DNA from 3 places in the Mesorhizobium sp. M1A.F.Ca.IN.022.06.1.1 genome. Region 2 is predicted to be linked to each of the others. Evidence: riboswitches for the same ligand, from Rfam matches in the RefSeq annotation. Region 2 holds a riboswitch; each other region holds the start of a gene.
What was found. Region 2 has a riboswitch for cobalamin ahead of bluB (5,6-dimethylbenzimidazole synthase). Riboswitches for the same ligand answer to the same signal wherever they lie in the genome.
Positions count from the first base shown of each region.

Region 1: it holds a riboswitch for cobalamin, as region 2 does, so the genes downstream of both, EJ078_RS26340 (CbtB domain-containing protein) here and bluB (5,6-dimethylbenzimidazole synthase) in region 2, are expected to answer to the same signal.
Region 3: it holds a riboswitch for cobalamin, as region 2 does, so the genes downstream of both, EJ078_RS02595 (HoxN/HupN/NixA family nickel/cobalt transporter) here and bluB (5,6-dimethylbenzimidazole synthase) in region 2, are expected to answer to the same signal.

Region 1 is NZ_CP034455.1:5,542,758-5,547,113, forward strand. It holds gene EJ078_RS26325 (MFS transporter) at 1-268, shown strand, start outside; gene EJ078_RS26330 (aromatic ring-hydroxylating dioxygenase subunit alpha) at 237-1,436, opposite strand; gene EJ078_RS26335 (gamma-glutamylcyclotransferase) at 1,578-2,264, shown strand; cobalamin riboswitch at 2,335-2,533, shown strand; gene EJ078_RS26340 (CbtB domain-containing protein) at 2,570-2,749, shown strand; gene EJ078_RS26345 (CbtA family protein) at 2,765-3,562, shown strand; gene cobU (bifunctional adenosylcobinamide kinase/adenosylcobinamide-phosphate guanylyltransferase) at 3,555-4,076, shown strand; gene cobO (cob(I)yrinic acid a,c-diamide adenosyltransferase) at 4,078-4,356, shown strand, end outside.
Region 2 is NZ_CP034455.1:1,445,205-1,449,560, reverse strand. It holds gene EJ078_RS07205 (D-amino-acid transaminase) at 1-175, opposite strand, end outside; gene EJ078_RS07200 (aminotransferase class V-fold PLP-dependent enzyme) at 367-1,548, opposite strand; gene bluB (5,6-dimethylbenzimidazole synthase) at 1,896-2,627, opposite strand; cobalamin riboswitch at 2,670-2,848, opposite strand; gene EJ078_RS07190 (histone deacetylase family protein) at 2,963-3,889, shown strand; gene EJ078_RS07185 (exodeoxyribonuclease VII small subunit) at 3,893-4,144, shown strand; gene EJ078_RS07180 (DUF2277 domain-containing protein) at 4,336-4,356, shown strand, end outside.
Region 3 is NZ_CP034455.1:527,259-531,614, reverse strand. It holds gene EJ078_RS02605 (hypothetical protein) at 1-614, shown strand, start outside; gene EJ078_RS02600 (DOPA 4,5-dioxygenase family protein) at 859-1,266, shown strand; cobalamin riboswitch at 1,347-1,538, shown strand; gene EJ078_RS02595 (HoxN/HupN/NixA family nickel/cobalt transporter) at 1,649-2,695, shown strand; gene EJ078_RS02590 (HWE histidine kinase domain-containing protein) at 3,229-4,356, opposite strand, start outside.

The DNA of each region.
Region 1 (4,356 bases), 2.2 Mb from region 2:
CGCCGCCTTCCTGCTCGGCGGCGCCTTGTTCACCATTGCGCTCGACGCGCTGGGCTCGACAGCCTTCATGCGCTCAGTGCGTTCCTATGAACGAGCGCAGATGGCGGCTGTCTACCGAACCTATCTCGATTTCTCCGAGCTGACGCCGCCGCTGGTCTATTCGGTGGTGCTCTCCTTCTTCGGTCTCGGCTCGGTGTTCGTCACGCTCGGCCTGTTGGCCGCCTTCTGTGGCTTCTTCACCTGGCGCTATCTGCCGAAGTCGTTTTGACCGGCTGCAACGCGGCATGGCGCCCACGCACCCACTCGTGGAAGCGGCGCAAATCGTACTCCTCGGGCATCAGCACGCCGGCCTGGTGGCGGATCGAGTGCATGCCCTTCTGGTTGATCTCGCAGATCGCGGCGTCCTCCTCCAGCACCTGCGCGCCGAAGGCGACGATGTTGTCGATATCGGTTTGTGCCAGGGCATCGGGCGCGAACAGCCATTCGGCGGTGAGTTCCGTCTGCTCCGGCCCGAGCGGGGCGAGACGCACCGTGCGGACATAGTCGACATGGCCGACGACGAACATCGAGGGCAGCGAGGTAGCGTAGGTCTGGCCGGCGGCTCGCTCGGCCGGCGTCAGCCCGGCAAAGACCGGCCCATGGACGCGTCCGTCGCGCGACCAGGTCTCGGCGCCGGCGCGTAGGCCGCCGGAAAACTCCGGAGCATCATTATCCGCATAGCGCGCCCATTCCGGATCGTCATGCCTCGCCATCAGGCCGCGCCCATAGATCGGCACCAGCCGCGACAGGTCCTTGTGCACGCCCGGGCAATGCAGGCATTCGTTGAAGTTCTCCCAGAAGATTTTCCAGTTGCAGTTCATCACCTTGGTGAGCCGGTGCCCGGGGACGAGCGTCTCCAGCGGCCAGTTCGAAAGATCGCGGGAGGCGGAGTCGAAGGAGGCTTCCCCCGAGCCATCGGGATCCTCTGCGAGATTGATGAAGACGAAGCCGCGCCACACTGACAGCGCCACCCGGTAGAGCGGATAATTTTCCTTGTCGAAGCCTTCGGGCAGCGATTTCGATGGGACACGGACGAGATCGCCGCGCAGCGAATAGGACCAGGCGTGGTAGGGGCAGGTGAGCAGCCTTGCCTTCAGCCGCCCTTCGCTTTCCAGGCAGAGCTGCGAGCCGCGATGCCGGCAGGTGTTGTGGAAGGCGCGCAAGCTCCCGGCCTCGTCGCGCAGCACGACGACCTCCTGCGAGCCGATACGCGCGGTTCGAAAGGCAAGAGGTTCCGCGAGATCGGCTTCGCGGCAAACCATGAGCCAGCTCCGATACCAGATCGCTTCGAGATCGAGCCGGTAAGCGTCGGCTTCCCGATAGGCGCTTGCAGGCAACGTCGGCTCGAGGCTGGTGAGGCCATTGTAGCGGCTGTGTTCGCTAGGATTTGGCTGCATGAGCGGCTCCCCTTGGCTGATGACAGCCGACACCCGGGCAGGACCGTTGTCAATTGCGCGGCCATTGTCGCTTCCGGGTGCTGCCCTTAAGGTCACTTCGTAATCGCCTGCGGTTTCGCCGGCTGCCCAGGATTGCAAAGTATGCCTGCAAGAACGATGTCGCTGACCGTGGAACTGGTCGCCCGCTGTTTTCGCGCGGTCGATGACCCGGGGCCCGACCCGGATGCCGAGCATCTCGTGGACAGCGACTATGAAGCCATGCTGGATGCATTCGAGGCCGAGCTACCTGCAACCGAGCCTCTCTGGCTGTTCGGCTACGGCTCGCTGATCTGGAAACCGGAAATCGAGCATTTTGAGGAGCGCGTCGCCGTGGCTCGCGGCTGGCATCGCTCCTTCTGCATGAAGATGACGCGCTGGCGCGGCACCAAGCAAAGCCCCGGCCTGATGATGGCGCTGGATCGTGGCGGCCAATGCAAGGGCGTTGCTTTCCGCCTGAACGGTGGTGACCGCCGGCAGGCGCTGGACAGGCTTTTTCGCCGCGAGATGACGCTGAAGCCGACCAGCTACCGGCCGCGCCTGCTGCAACTCGCAACCGACAAGGGGCCGTTGAGAGCGCTTGCCTTCGTCATCAATCGCAAAGGCACGACCTATGCCGGCCCACTCAACGAAGACGAGGTGGTCGAAAGGCTGGCGACCTCGTGCGGCCACTGGGGTTCAGGCGCCGACTATCTCTACAACACGGTGAAGAACCTCGAACAGCGCGGTATTCACGACCGCCATTTGTGGCGATTGCAGAAGCTCGTCGCCGAGCGGATCGCCGGATCTTAGTCCGAAACCGGTGCCGCAATCACGCTGCGGCGTGACGGAATTTGGTTTGCCGGTCGCGACGATTCTGCCTATAGTCGCTGGCGTCGTCGGTTCCGTTTTTGGAGCCAAGAGGGAATGCGGTGAGGGTGGAGTCTTTGCCCTAAGCCGTGGCTGCCCCCGCAACTGTGTGCGGTAGTCCTCTCCATAGACCACTGAGGTTTGTCCTCGGGAAGGTGGGGAAGGGTGCGAATCCGCGAGCCAGGAGACCTGCCGGCGACAGGAAAGTTGACTTCGATGCCCTCGGGTGGAGGGCGAAAGGACAAGACATGAATACCGCTTCCGTCGCCCTCGGCGCCTCCGTCTCCTCGCAGTCGCGCATCATGCAGCTGGCTCTCGCCGCGCTGCTCGGCATTTTCGTCGTCGGTTTCGTCGGCTTCTCGCACATCGATGCGATCCACAACGCTGCCCACGACTATCGTCACTCGATGGCTTTTCCCTGCCACTGACGAAGGCCCGATATCATGAATCTGTTTCGCAACGTCGTGTTCGTCGCGGCGATCGCAGGGCTCGTGGCGGGCATCGCGCTTGCCTGCATGCAGGCCTATGCGACAGTGCCGCTGATCCTCAAAGCGGAAGTCTATGAAAAGGCGGGCGGCGGTCATCACCACGACCATGCCGCCAACACTGGAACTGGCACTGCCATGAGCTCGGCCGAACCGGCGGGCAATGCGATGAGCAGCGCCGCTCCTGCGTCGACGGAAGCGGCGGCTCCGACCGAGGACGAGGGCTGGGCTCCGGCCGACGGCTTCGAGCGCTTCGCCTTCAACGTTGTCGCAAACATCGTCACCGGCATCGGCTTCGCACTGATCCTGGTCGCGGTGTCGGAATTCGCCGGTGGCATCGGCAGCTGGCGCCAGGGCGTGTTCTGGGGCCTTGCCGGTTTTGCGGTTTTCACGCTCGCGCCCGGCCTCGGCCTGCCGCCGGAACTGCCGGCCATGCCGGCGGCGGAACTTCTGCCGCGCCAGATCTGGTGGATTTCGACGGTGGCCGCAACCGCGGTCGGCCTTGGATTGATCGCCTTTCGCAAGTCGCTGCCCTTGGCAATTCTGGCGGTCGTGCTGATCGTCGCTCCGCACGTAGTCGGCGCGCCGCAGCCCGTCAGCTTCGAGACGGCGATTCCCGAGGGGCTGCACCATCAGTTCGTGGTGGCGGTGACCCTCACCGATCTGGTCTTCTGGCTGGTGCTCGGTGCGGCCGTCGGTGTGGTGCGCGGGCGCATCACCGGTACATCGACCAGCCTGCGCGACAGCTTTGCCTGATCGCGCGGACGGCCATCTGACCTTCATCATCGGCGGTGCGCGCTCCGGCAAGAGCGCGCATGCCGAGTGCCTGGTGGCGGCAAGCCCGTCGCCTTGGGCCTATATCGCCACCGCGCAGGCCTATGACGAGGAGATGCGCGAGCGCATCGCGCTGCATCGCTCGCGCCGCGGCAAAGGCTGGGTCACCGTCGATGCGCCGCTCGACCTGGTCGGCGCGCTCGACGCCTTGCCCGATCACCAGCCGGTGCTTATCGATTGCCTGACATTGTGGCTGAGCAATCATATGCTGGCGGACCACGATATCGAGGCCGAGTGCCGGCGGCTCTCGGATGTGCTTTCGCAGCCGCGCGGACCGTGGTTTGTGGTGTCTAACGAAGTCGGGCTCGGCATCGTGCCGGACAATGCGCTGGCGCGCCGGTTCCGCGACGCCGCCGGGCGGCTCAATCAGCAGGTCGCGGCTGTCGCCGACAGCGTGCTGATGATGGTGGCGGGGCTGCCGCTCAAGGTGAAGTGACATGGGCGAGATCAAAGACACGATCATCGACGACAAGGATGCCGAACGCCATCGAGCCAAGATGGCCAAGCGCAAGGCGGTGCAGGATGCCGAGGTGGCCGGCAAGACGATCGAGAAGGGACTGCTGATCGTCAATACGGGGCCGGGCAAGGGCAAGACCACGGCTGCGTTCGGCCTGGCGCTGAGGATGCTCGGCTACGGCAAGCGCGTCGGCGTCGTCCAGTTCATCAAAGGCAAATGGCACACGGGCGAGAAGGATGCCTTCGCCGCCTTTGGCGAT
Region 2 (4,356 bases):
GCTCACGGAGCGATCGCCGCAGGCGCGCCATGTGACTGGCAAAATCGACGAGCTTGCCATCAAGAACGAGCGTGACCTCATAGACTCCGTCGGCGAACAGGAAGCCCCGATCGAAGACCGAGATACGGGCCTCGCTTTCCGGTAGATAGGATCCACTCACGTAGACTTGGCGCATTGATCGACCTCAAAAATGCAGACCACGCTCACCGCCTTGAGCGAAACTATTGAACTCTTGTCAGGGTGCAGGCCTGGGCAGCTTTAAGCGCAAATAGCGGCGCTGCCATCCTGCACCCCTCGACTGCGAAAACGCTATTCGCCAGACAGCAGACGGCTAAGGTCGGGCACAGCCAGAGAAAATTCGTCGGTTCACTCCACAGCGCTTCGCAGCGCGGCGACAAAGGCATCAAGATCGCGCTTAAGCATGTAAATGTGTGGCGAAACCCGCAAACCCTCGACGTGCTCGACCTTGCGGTATTTCACGTGGACCTGGTGTTTCTCGCGAAGGTCGCGCTCGAGTTCTTGCATGTCGATGCTGTCGATCGAAAACAGACTTATCGCAGCGAGGCTGTCCGTGTCGGTCGGCGTATGGAGCCTGAAACCGGGAATGTCCTGGACGAGACCTACCCAATATCGGGTGAGTTCGCGCAGTCGCGCATGCATCCGTTCCGCGCCGATCGCCTTGTGGAATTGAATTGCGGGCGCGATTCCTGCCTGGACAGCGGAATTGTAGGTGCCGAGATTCCAATGGTCGAACCTGTCTATGTGCACCGCGGGCTGGTCGAAAGGTGCAAGCAATGGCCAGGTGGTATCGATCCGGCGTTCGCTGACGACCAGCATCCCGTTGCCGATAGGAGCACCGAGCCACTTGTGCAGGCTGGTGACAAAAAAATCGCAATCGAGTTCGCGGAAGCTGACCGGCATCTGAGCAAAAGTCTGGGCACCGTCGACGACAGTCATGATGTCGCGCTCCCGCGCGATTTCGCAGAGCCGGTTCACCGGCAGGACACGCCCGTTCCAGTGGTACATGTGGGTCAGCTGCAGGACGCGGGTACGCGGGGTCATCGCCTGAACATAGGATTCGATGATGTCGTCGTCGCTGTCCATGAGGTCGAAGGTGCAGTTTACAACCTCGATGCCCTCGCGCTGTTGCCGCTGCAGCCAGCCCGCACGAACGCTGGGGTAGTCCCAAGGCGAGATCAGCACTTGATCGCCCTTAGTCAGCGGTATTCCGAAGATCGCTGTCGAAAGACCCTCCGACGAATTCCGGTTCAGCGCGATCTCTCCGGGGCTGCAATCGATCAGTTCCGCCAGCTCGCGTTTGATATGAGGAAGTGCTGTGTCGAGCTTGCTCCACATATTGTAGTCGGGATTGCGACTGATGAAGCGGTAGGCGTCAACCGTCGCTTCCTCGACAACAGTCGGTGGGGGACTGACCGCGGCGTTGTTCAAGTTGAGGAATGGTTCTTGCGGCGGGTATTTTGCGCGGATGCGCTCCCATTCCGCTTCGTCCTCATGTTCGGCGGACCGATCTATTGCAAAAAAATTCATGGGAACACGCCGGGTCTCATCTATCGCCCGACAATAAGCGCCGTAGCCCAGCTCAATCTGCCTATTCACATGAGAAGACAGAATTTAATTGCGAACGCCGGTGAATTCGCCAGACGTTGAAGCCCGAGAACGACATCGCTTGGCACAGGGTTAGCCGTGAGGAAGCGAGTGCGGAGATCCGGCCCAATCACGCCAGGAAGAACCGTCACGTTGTCGAGCGATGCGCGAACAATCCCCGGTTTTCTGAGCGGGCAACGACGGTCAGGCATTTCCAATGCGCCATTGCGCAAACGCGAAGCGCGATGGCGCGTTGCGGTTGGGGCGGGTCTATGGAACGCCGAGCGGTTCTAAGGCTTTAATCGTTCTCCGAGACGAGCGATCGCCGATTTGAGCGGCGCCTCGCCGGCGCCGCAAAAGGTCTCGCTCATCACCAGCTCGGGCAGCGGCAGGCGCTTGCCCCAGCCATGCGCTTCGAGGTCGGGCCTTGGAGCGAATTCCGAGACGCGGCCGACGCAGAGATAGGCGATCGGCGTGACGTGCTCGGGGATCGACAGCAGTCGCTTCAGCGCTTCGGGCTCGATGATGCTCACCCAGCCGACCCCGACGCCTTCCGCCCGCGCCGCGAGCCAGAAATTCTGCACCGCGCAGACGGTGCTGTAGAGGTCCATCTCCGGATTGTGCCAGCGCCCGAGCGGCGAGTTCTTCGAGCGCTGGCGGTCGCAGGTGATGCACAGGTTGAGCGCGCTTTCGCAGATGCCCTCGAGCTTCAGCTTGCGGTAGAGCGCCTGCCGGTCCGCCTCGATCGCCGGCAGTTCCTGTTCGCGCGCGGCCAAAAACAGGTCGCGCACCTGCCGCCGCCTTGTGGCGTCCCGGATGATGATGAAGTTCCAGGGCTGCATGTAGCCGACCGACGGCGCGTGGTGTGCCGCGGTGAGCAGCCGCGCCAAAACGCTGTCGTCGAGATCGTCGGCAAGGAAATGGCTGCGCACGTCGCGCCGGGTGAACATGGCCCGGTAGACGGCGTCGCGCGCCAATTGGTCAAAGTCATCGCCGCCGGCGGCGGCTGTTCGTGCCTGCATCGCTTGTCCCCTTGCGATAAGCAGTCCTCCGCCTGACCATGCGGATGACCATGTCTGCCGGGCCGGTCTTCTGGCTCGGGATCGACCCGCATCCGGCGCCTTCCCGTCTGGGACAGTGGCGTTTGCCGGCGCGGTCCCCCTCACAGCGTTGGGCACGCCACGGATTTCAACCGTGTTCCCGATTCTCCCGCGTTGCGGGCACCAGGCAGCGACGCGACCTTATCGCGAAGCCGAAGCCGGGCCAATGCCGCCAGCGACACGATTGGGCGCGATTTCCCCAATCATTCGGCGCTGAAACATGGCTATCCGTGCGACAGGTGCCTAGATTAGGCGCCATGACCACTCGTCTTTACACTCATCCGGTATTCCTGGAACACCTCACGCCGCCCGGCCACCCCGAGCGGCCCGACCGTTTGCGCGCCATCGAGCGCGTGCTCGACGACGAGGCTTTTTCGGCCCTCGACCGCGTCGAGGCGCCGGAAGGCGACGAGGCGACTATCCTTTACGCGCATCCGGAGGATTTCGTCGGCCGTGTCCGCGCTGCGATTCCCGAGACGGGGATCGTCTCGATCGATGCCGACACCAGCGCCAGCCCGAAAAGCTGGCAGGCCGCGGTGACGGCGATCGGCGCGGCGAACGCCGCCGTCGACGATGTGTTCGAGGGCCGTGCCGCCAATGTCTTCGTTGCCGCGCGTCCGCCCGGCCATCACGCCGAAAAAGCGACCGCGATGGGCTTTTGCCTGTTCAACACCGCGGCGATCGCCGCCCGTTATGCGCAGGAGAAGCATCTGGCCGAGCGCGTCGCCATCGTCGATTGGGATGTGCATCACGGCAACGGCACGCAGGACATTTTCTGGGACGATCCGTCGGTGCTCTATTGCTCGACCCACCAGATGCCGCTTTATCCGGGCACCGGTGCCAAGAGCGAGACCGGCGCCGGCAACATCGTCAACGCGCCGCTTGCGCCGAGCACCGGCAGCGACACGTTCCGCGACGCCTTCCTGTCGCGCGTGCTGCCGTCGATCGACGCCTTCCAGCCGGATCTGATCATCATTTCCGCCGGTTTCGATGCGCACCATCGCGATCCGCTGGCCGCGATCAACCTGACCGAGGATGATTTCGACTGGGCGACCGGCCAGCTGATGGAGCGCGCCGGGCGCCACAGCGGCAACCGGCTCGTCAGCCTGCTGGAGGGCGGTTACGATCTGCAAGGATTGGCATTTTCGGTCGCCGCCCATGTCGGGCGGCTGATGAAGGGATGAATGATGGCTGATGAAGCTAACCAAGACGTCAAGGCGATGAGCTTCGAACAGGCGCTCGACGCGCTGGAGAAGATCGTCGATGATCTGGAGCGCGGCGACGTTCCGCTCGACCAGTCGATCAAGATCTACGAGCGCGGCGAGGCGCTGAAGGCTCATTGCGACCGCTTGCTCAAGGCCGCCGAGGACAAGGTCGAGAAGATCAGGCTCTCGCGCGACGGCAAGCCGGTTGGAACGGAGCCGCTCGACGCCGAGTGAGGTGTATTGATATTCAGGTGAGGCCGCCTGCAAACGCGGCTTTCTGCGGTTCCGGTGCTCACGTCCTTCAAGTACGCTCCGGTCCGGTTCTCGGAACCCGCCATTTTCGGCTCGGTCTGACCTGAATCTCAACACACCTCGGTGCACAATGTCAGACCGGTTCGGGCAGAAAGCAGGTAAGGAGTTAAAGCATGTGCCGAAACATCAAGACC
Region 3 (4,356 bases), 920 kb from region 2:
TGGGCGCCGGTTCGCAAGGCGTGTCGGCGGGCGTGGGCGCCAGTGCCGACGGTGTCGGCGGCGCAAACGTCGGCGCATCGACCGGCGGCGGATCGCTCGGCGTCAATGCCGGCGGCAATCTGGGCAGCACCAGCACAGGCGTGTCGACAAGCGTGGGCGGCGCCGCCGCGGGCGACGATCCTTCCGCCGTCAGCGGATCGGCTGCCTCTGCGCAGAACCCGGCCGCGGTGCCGACAGCCCCTGCTTTGGCCAAAAGCGCGACGCAGACCATTGTGCTGCCTCCAGTGCTGAGGCCCTCCAGATCCGCCGGCGGCGACCTCCGGCGGGTCACCAAAGGCTATCGCATCGCGCCGCTGTCACCTCCGAAGGCGATACCCGGCACGCCGGCCGCCGTAGTGCGCGCCTGTCGCGCCGCGATCGCGGCGGCCGCCAAGCCCCTCGGCGCCGTGCGTGTTTACACGGTCAGCGCCGGCCCCTTGCGTCAACGCCGAAGCGGGCTCAACGCGCCGATCGAGGTGCGCATAGACTATGACGGGCGAGGCGGCATCGAAGTGAGGCAGGCGAAAGTCGGCTGTCGCCTAAATGCGAAGGGCGCGGTCACCGCGGTGATTTAGGGCAAAGGCAGAACGGCCGTTGCCATCCTTCCTGCCGGTTGCAACCTCGGCGGTTTGGCAATTCCTCGCCCCCACAAGGTGGACGGGAGAGGTGGCTCGGCGCAGCCGAGACGGAGCGGGGGAGCGCCATATCCGATAACCCTGCCGACCGTAGGCGCGGACCTCGGCCGGCTGCAGACAAGGCGCCCGCGCTTCGGCTAGAGTTCCGCCGGGCGCAAAAAAATCATCGAAGGGGAGCATCGCGATGAACGAAGTCAGGCCGATCGCCGAGATCGCGAGCTATCACGCCCATATCTACTACGGCGGGGAGGCCGAGCGGCAGCACGCCGAATGGCTTCGCGATCGCATCGCAGAGCGTTTCCGCGTGCGCCTGGGCAATTGGCGCGACGAGCCGGTCGGCCCGCACCAGCAAGCCATGTACCAGGTCTCCTTCGCCACCGAGATCTTTGCCACGCTGGTTCCCTGGCTGATGCTGAACCATGGCGGCCTGAGCATCCTCATCCATCCCAACACCACCAACCCCAAGCGCGACCACCTTATCGACCCGATTTGGATCGGCCAGGCGCTGCCGGTGAAGGGCGACGTGCTTGGCGAAGAGGACGAGGCGGAAGAGGCGCTGGAGGTGAATACCGAGCCGACGCTGGGGGTGTGAGGGGGGCGCGGCGATCTCGTCACGATGGCGTGAGAGGCGGCTGGCCGGCGGAGTTGTCGATTGACTGACCAATCGCGGTGTGGCGAATTCGCGCTGATGGTTCCCTTCGGGGATCAAAAGGGAACGCGGTGCGGAGAAATCCAAAGCCGTGGCTGCCCCCGCAACTGTAAGCGGCATGCCGGTTTCACGATGCCACTGGCTGCATGGGCCGGGAAGGCGAAAGCGGCGGGAATCCGCGAGCCAGGAGACCTGCCATCATGGACGTCAAAGCAGAACATCGGACGGGGTGATCCGGTGTGCGCGCCTGGCCGGAGGGCGGGGCGAGTTCCCTGCGATGACAGGCAACGTCAAAGGCAGAACCATGCTGACCCAACTATCGAAAATGCTGAACAAAACCGCGCCGGACCTGAAGGCCAGGCTGATTACAATCTACGGGGCGCTCGCCATTCTCAACGTCGGGGCGTGGCTGTGGGCTTTCGTCGCCTTCCACGACAAGCCGACATTGCTTGGCGTCGCTCTCGTCATTTATGGCCTCGGCTTGCGCCATGCCGTCGATGCCGACCACATAGCGGCCATCGACAATGTCACGCGCAAGCTGATGCAGAACGGCAAACGGCCGGTCTCCGTCGGCTTCTTTTTCGCACTCGGCCATTCGACGATCGTCGTCATCGTCGCTGCGGCTATCGCGGCGGCAACGTCCCTGCTCGGCCGCTTCCAGAGCTTTCAGGAGATTGGCGGCACGATCAGTACCGGCGTTTCCGCACTCTTCCTGCTCGCCATCGCGGCGATGAACATCGTCATCTTGTTCTCGATCTACAGAAGCTATCGGCGGGTGCGGGCCGGTGAGGCGTTTGTCGAGGAGGACCTGGACCTGCTGCTCAACAATCGCGGCTTCCTGGCCCGCGTCTTCCGCCCGATGTTCCGGCTGGTGTCGCAGAGCTGGCACATGTTCCCACTTGGTTTCCTCTTCGGCCTTGGCTTCGACACCGCGACCGAAGTCGCCATGTTCGGCGTGTCCGCGGCACAAGCGGCCAAGGGCGTGCCGTTCGAAGCCATTCTGGTCTTCCCGGTGCTTTTCGCGGCCGGTATGTCACTGGTCGACACGACCGATGGTGTGATGATGCTCGGCGCCTATGAGTGGGCCTTCGTCAAGCCGATCCGCAAACTGTACTACAACATGACGATCACCCTGGTGTCGGTCCTTGTCGCAGTACTGATCGGCGGCATCGAGGCGCTCGGCCTGATCGGTGACAAGCTCGGTCTGTCGGGCGGCTTCTGGAACGGCGTCGGCACGCTCAACGACAATTTCAACAATCTGGGCTTCGCCATTATCGGCATCTTCATCGCCGCCTGGGCGATCTCCTACCTCGTCTACAAGGCCAAGGGGCTGGATGATGTGGAGAGCGCATCCGCAGCAAAGAATTCATAAACCGCCGGCTGCGGCTGGCTGCAGCAGACCAGCCGCATCTCTCTGCCATCAGACGCCGGCGGGCTGCCAGCCTGCCTCCTTGAATGCCTCGGCATCGGGAAGCCGATGACGGCAAAGGTCGATCGCCGCCCCGTCAGCGGTGCTCGCCTTGACATTTTTGTTCCTATTTTGTTCACTGTTGGCCAGACAGCAACAGGAGATAGCCGGCCCGTGCGCACGCGCTTCAAAGGCATGCTGAGGACCCGTAGCCCAAGCCTTTGGAAGTGTGACGGAATTCTGCGCTTGGATAAGCCAGGGGTTAAGGCCTGGGATAAGTCCCATAATCCATAAGCCAGTATCCAGTCCAAATATCCAGAGTCCAGAACAGAAAAGCTGGCGCTTTTCTGTTCTAAAAAAGCGGGGAAGGGGAAAGCAAAAATGGGAGCAGCGCAAGCCATTCGGCGTACGGCGCTACGGCGAGGGCTCGGCGGCGCCAGCGAGCTTCCGACGTGGCGGCGAGCCGCCCTGTTCGGTCTCCCAGGATGCAACCGGCCTCACGTCAGCCCGGCGATCTGCTCATCGGGGTCGAGCTCCGCCCCGCCGGCGACGACCACGTTGGCGAGCGGCGCCGAGAGCGTCCAGCGAACGAGGCCGGGCAGCCGTTCCATGGAGGCGCTGCCGGAGAGGCTGGTGGGGACGACGCGCTGGAGAACGACGCTGCCGAAGCCTTTGTGCGGCTCGGCATCGGCGGCCGCGGCAGGTTCGGAAAAATGTTCCTCCCAGACCAGCTCGAAATCGCTGCCTTCGGGGGCCGGGGCTACCCGCCAGTCCATTCGCACGGTTCCGGCGTCGCCGGCCAGGGCGCCGTATTTCGTCGCGTTGGTGCCCAGCTCATGCAGCGCCATGCCGATGTTCTGCACCGCGTTCAGCCGCAACGTCACGTCCGGCCCGCAAGGCGAGATTCGCTCTTCGTGTCCGAACGGCCGCAGATGTTCCCGCACAAGGTCGGCCATGCCTGCGCCGCGCCAGTCGTTCAGCACCAAAAGGTCGTGCGAGCGCGACAGCGCCATGATGCGTTCGCGGATCTGGTGTTCGAACGCGCGCGGGTCGGTCGCGCGCTTGCTCGTCTCGCGGATCATGGAAAGGATCACGGCGTACTGGTTTTTGACGCGGTGGTTCACCTCGCGCATCAGAAGCTGGATCTGCTGTTCGCTCGCCCGTTTTTCGGTGATGTCGGCCGCCATGCCGAACCATTCCAGGATGCTGCCAGTGTCATCGACGATCGGGATTGCCCGTGAGGTGGTCCAGCCGGCGGACCCGTCGGCGCGCCGCACCCTGTGCTCGAGCTCGAACACGCCGCGCTCCATGATGGCGCGCTCGATCGCCGCCTGGATGCTCGCCTGGTCTTCCGGGAACAGGTATTCGTCGCGCCAGCGGATCGCCGGCCCCTGGGCGCTCGACAGGAAGCCGCGGCCGTCCAGCTCATGCATTTCCTGCCAGTCCGGGCTCATCCGGTAAACCACGTCGGAGCTGGCATTGACCAGCGCGCGAAACCGCTGCTCGCTTTCGCGCACCTTTGCTGCCGCCAGCACCCGGGCCGTGGTCTCCGAAACGATGCAGAGCACGGCTTCGACCGTGCCGTCCTGCGCCCGCACTGCGGAATAGGAGATGTCGAAATAGAC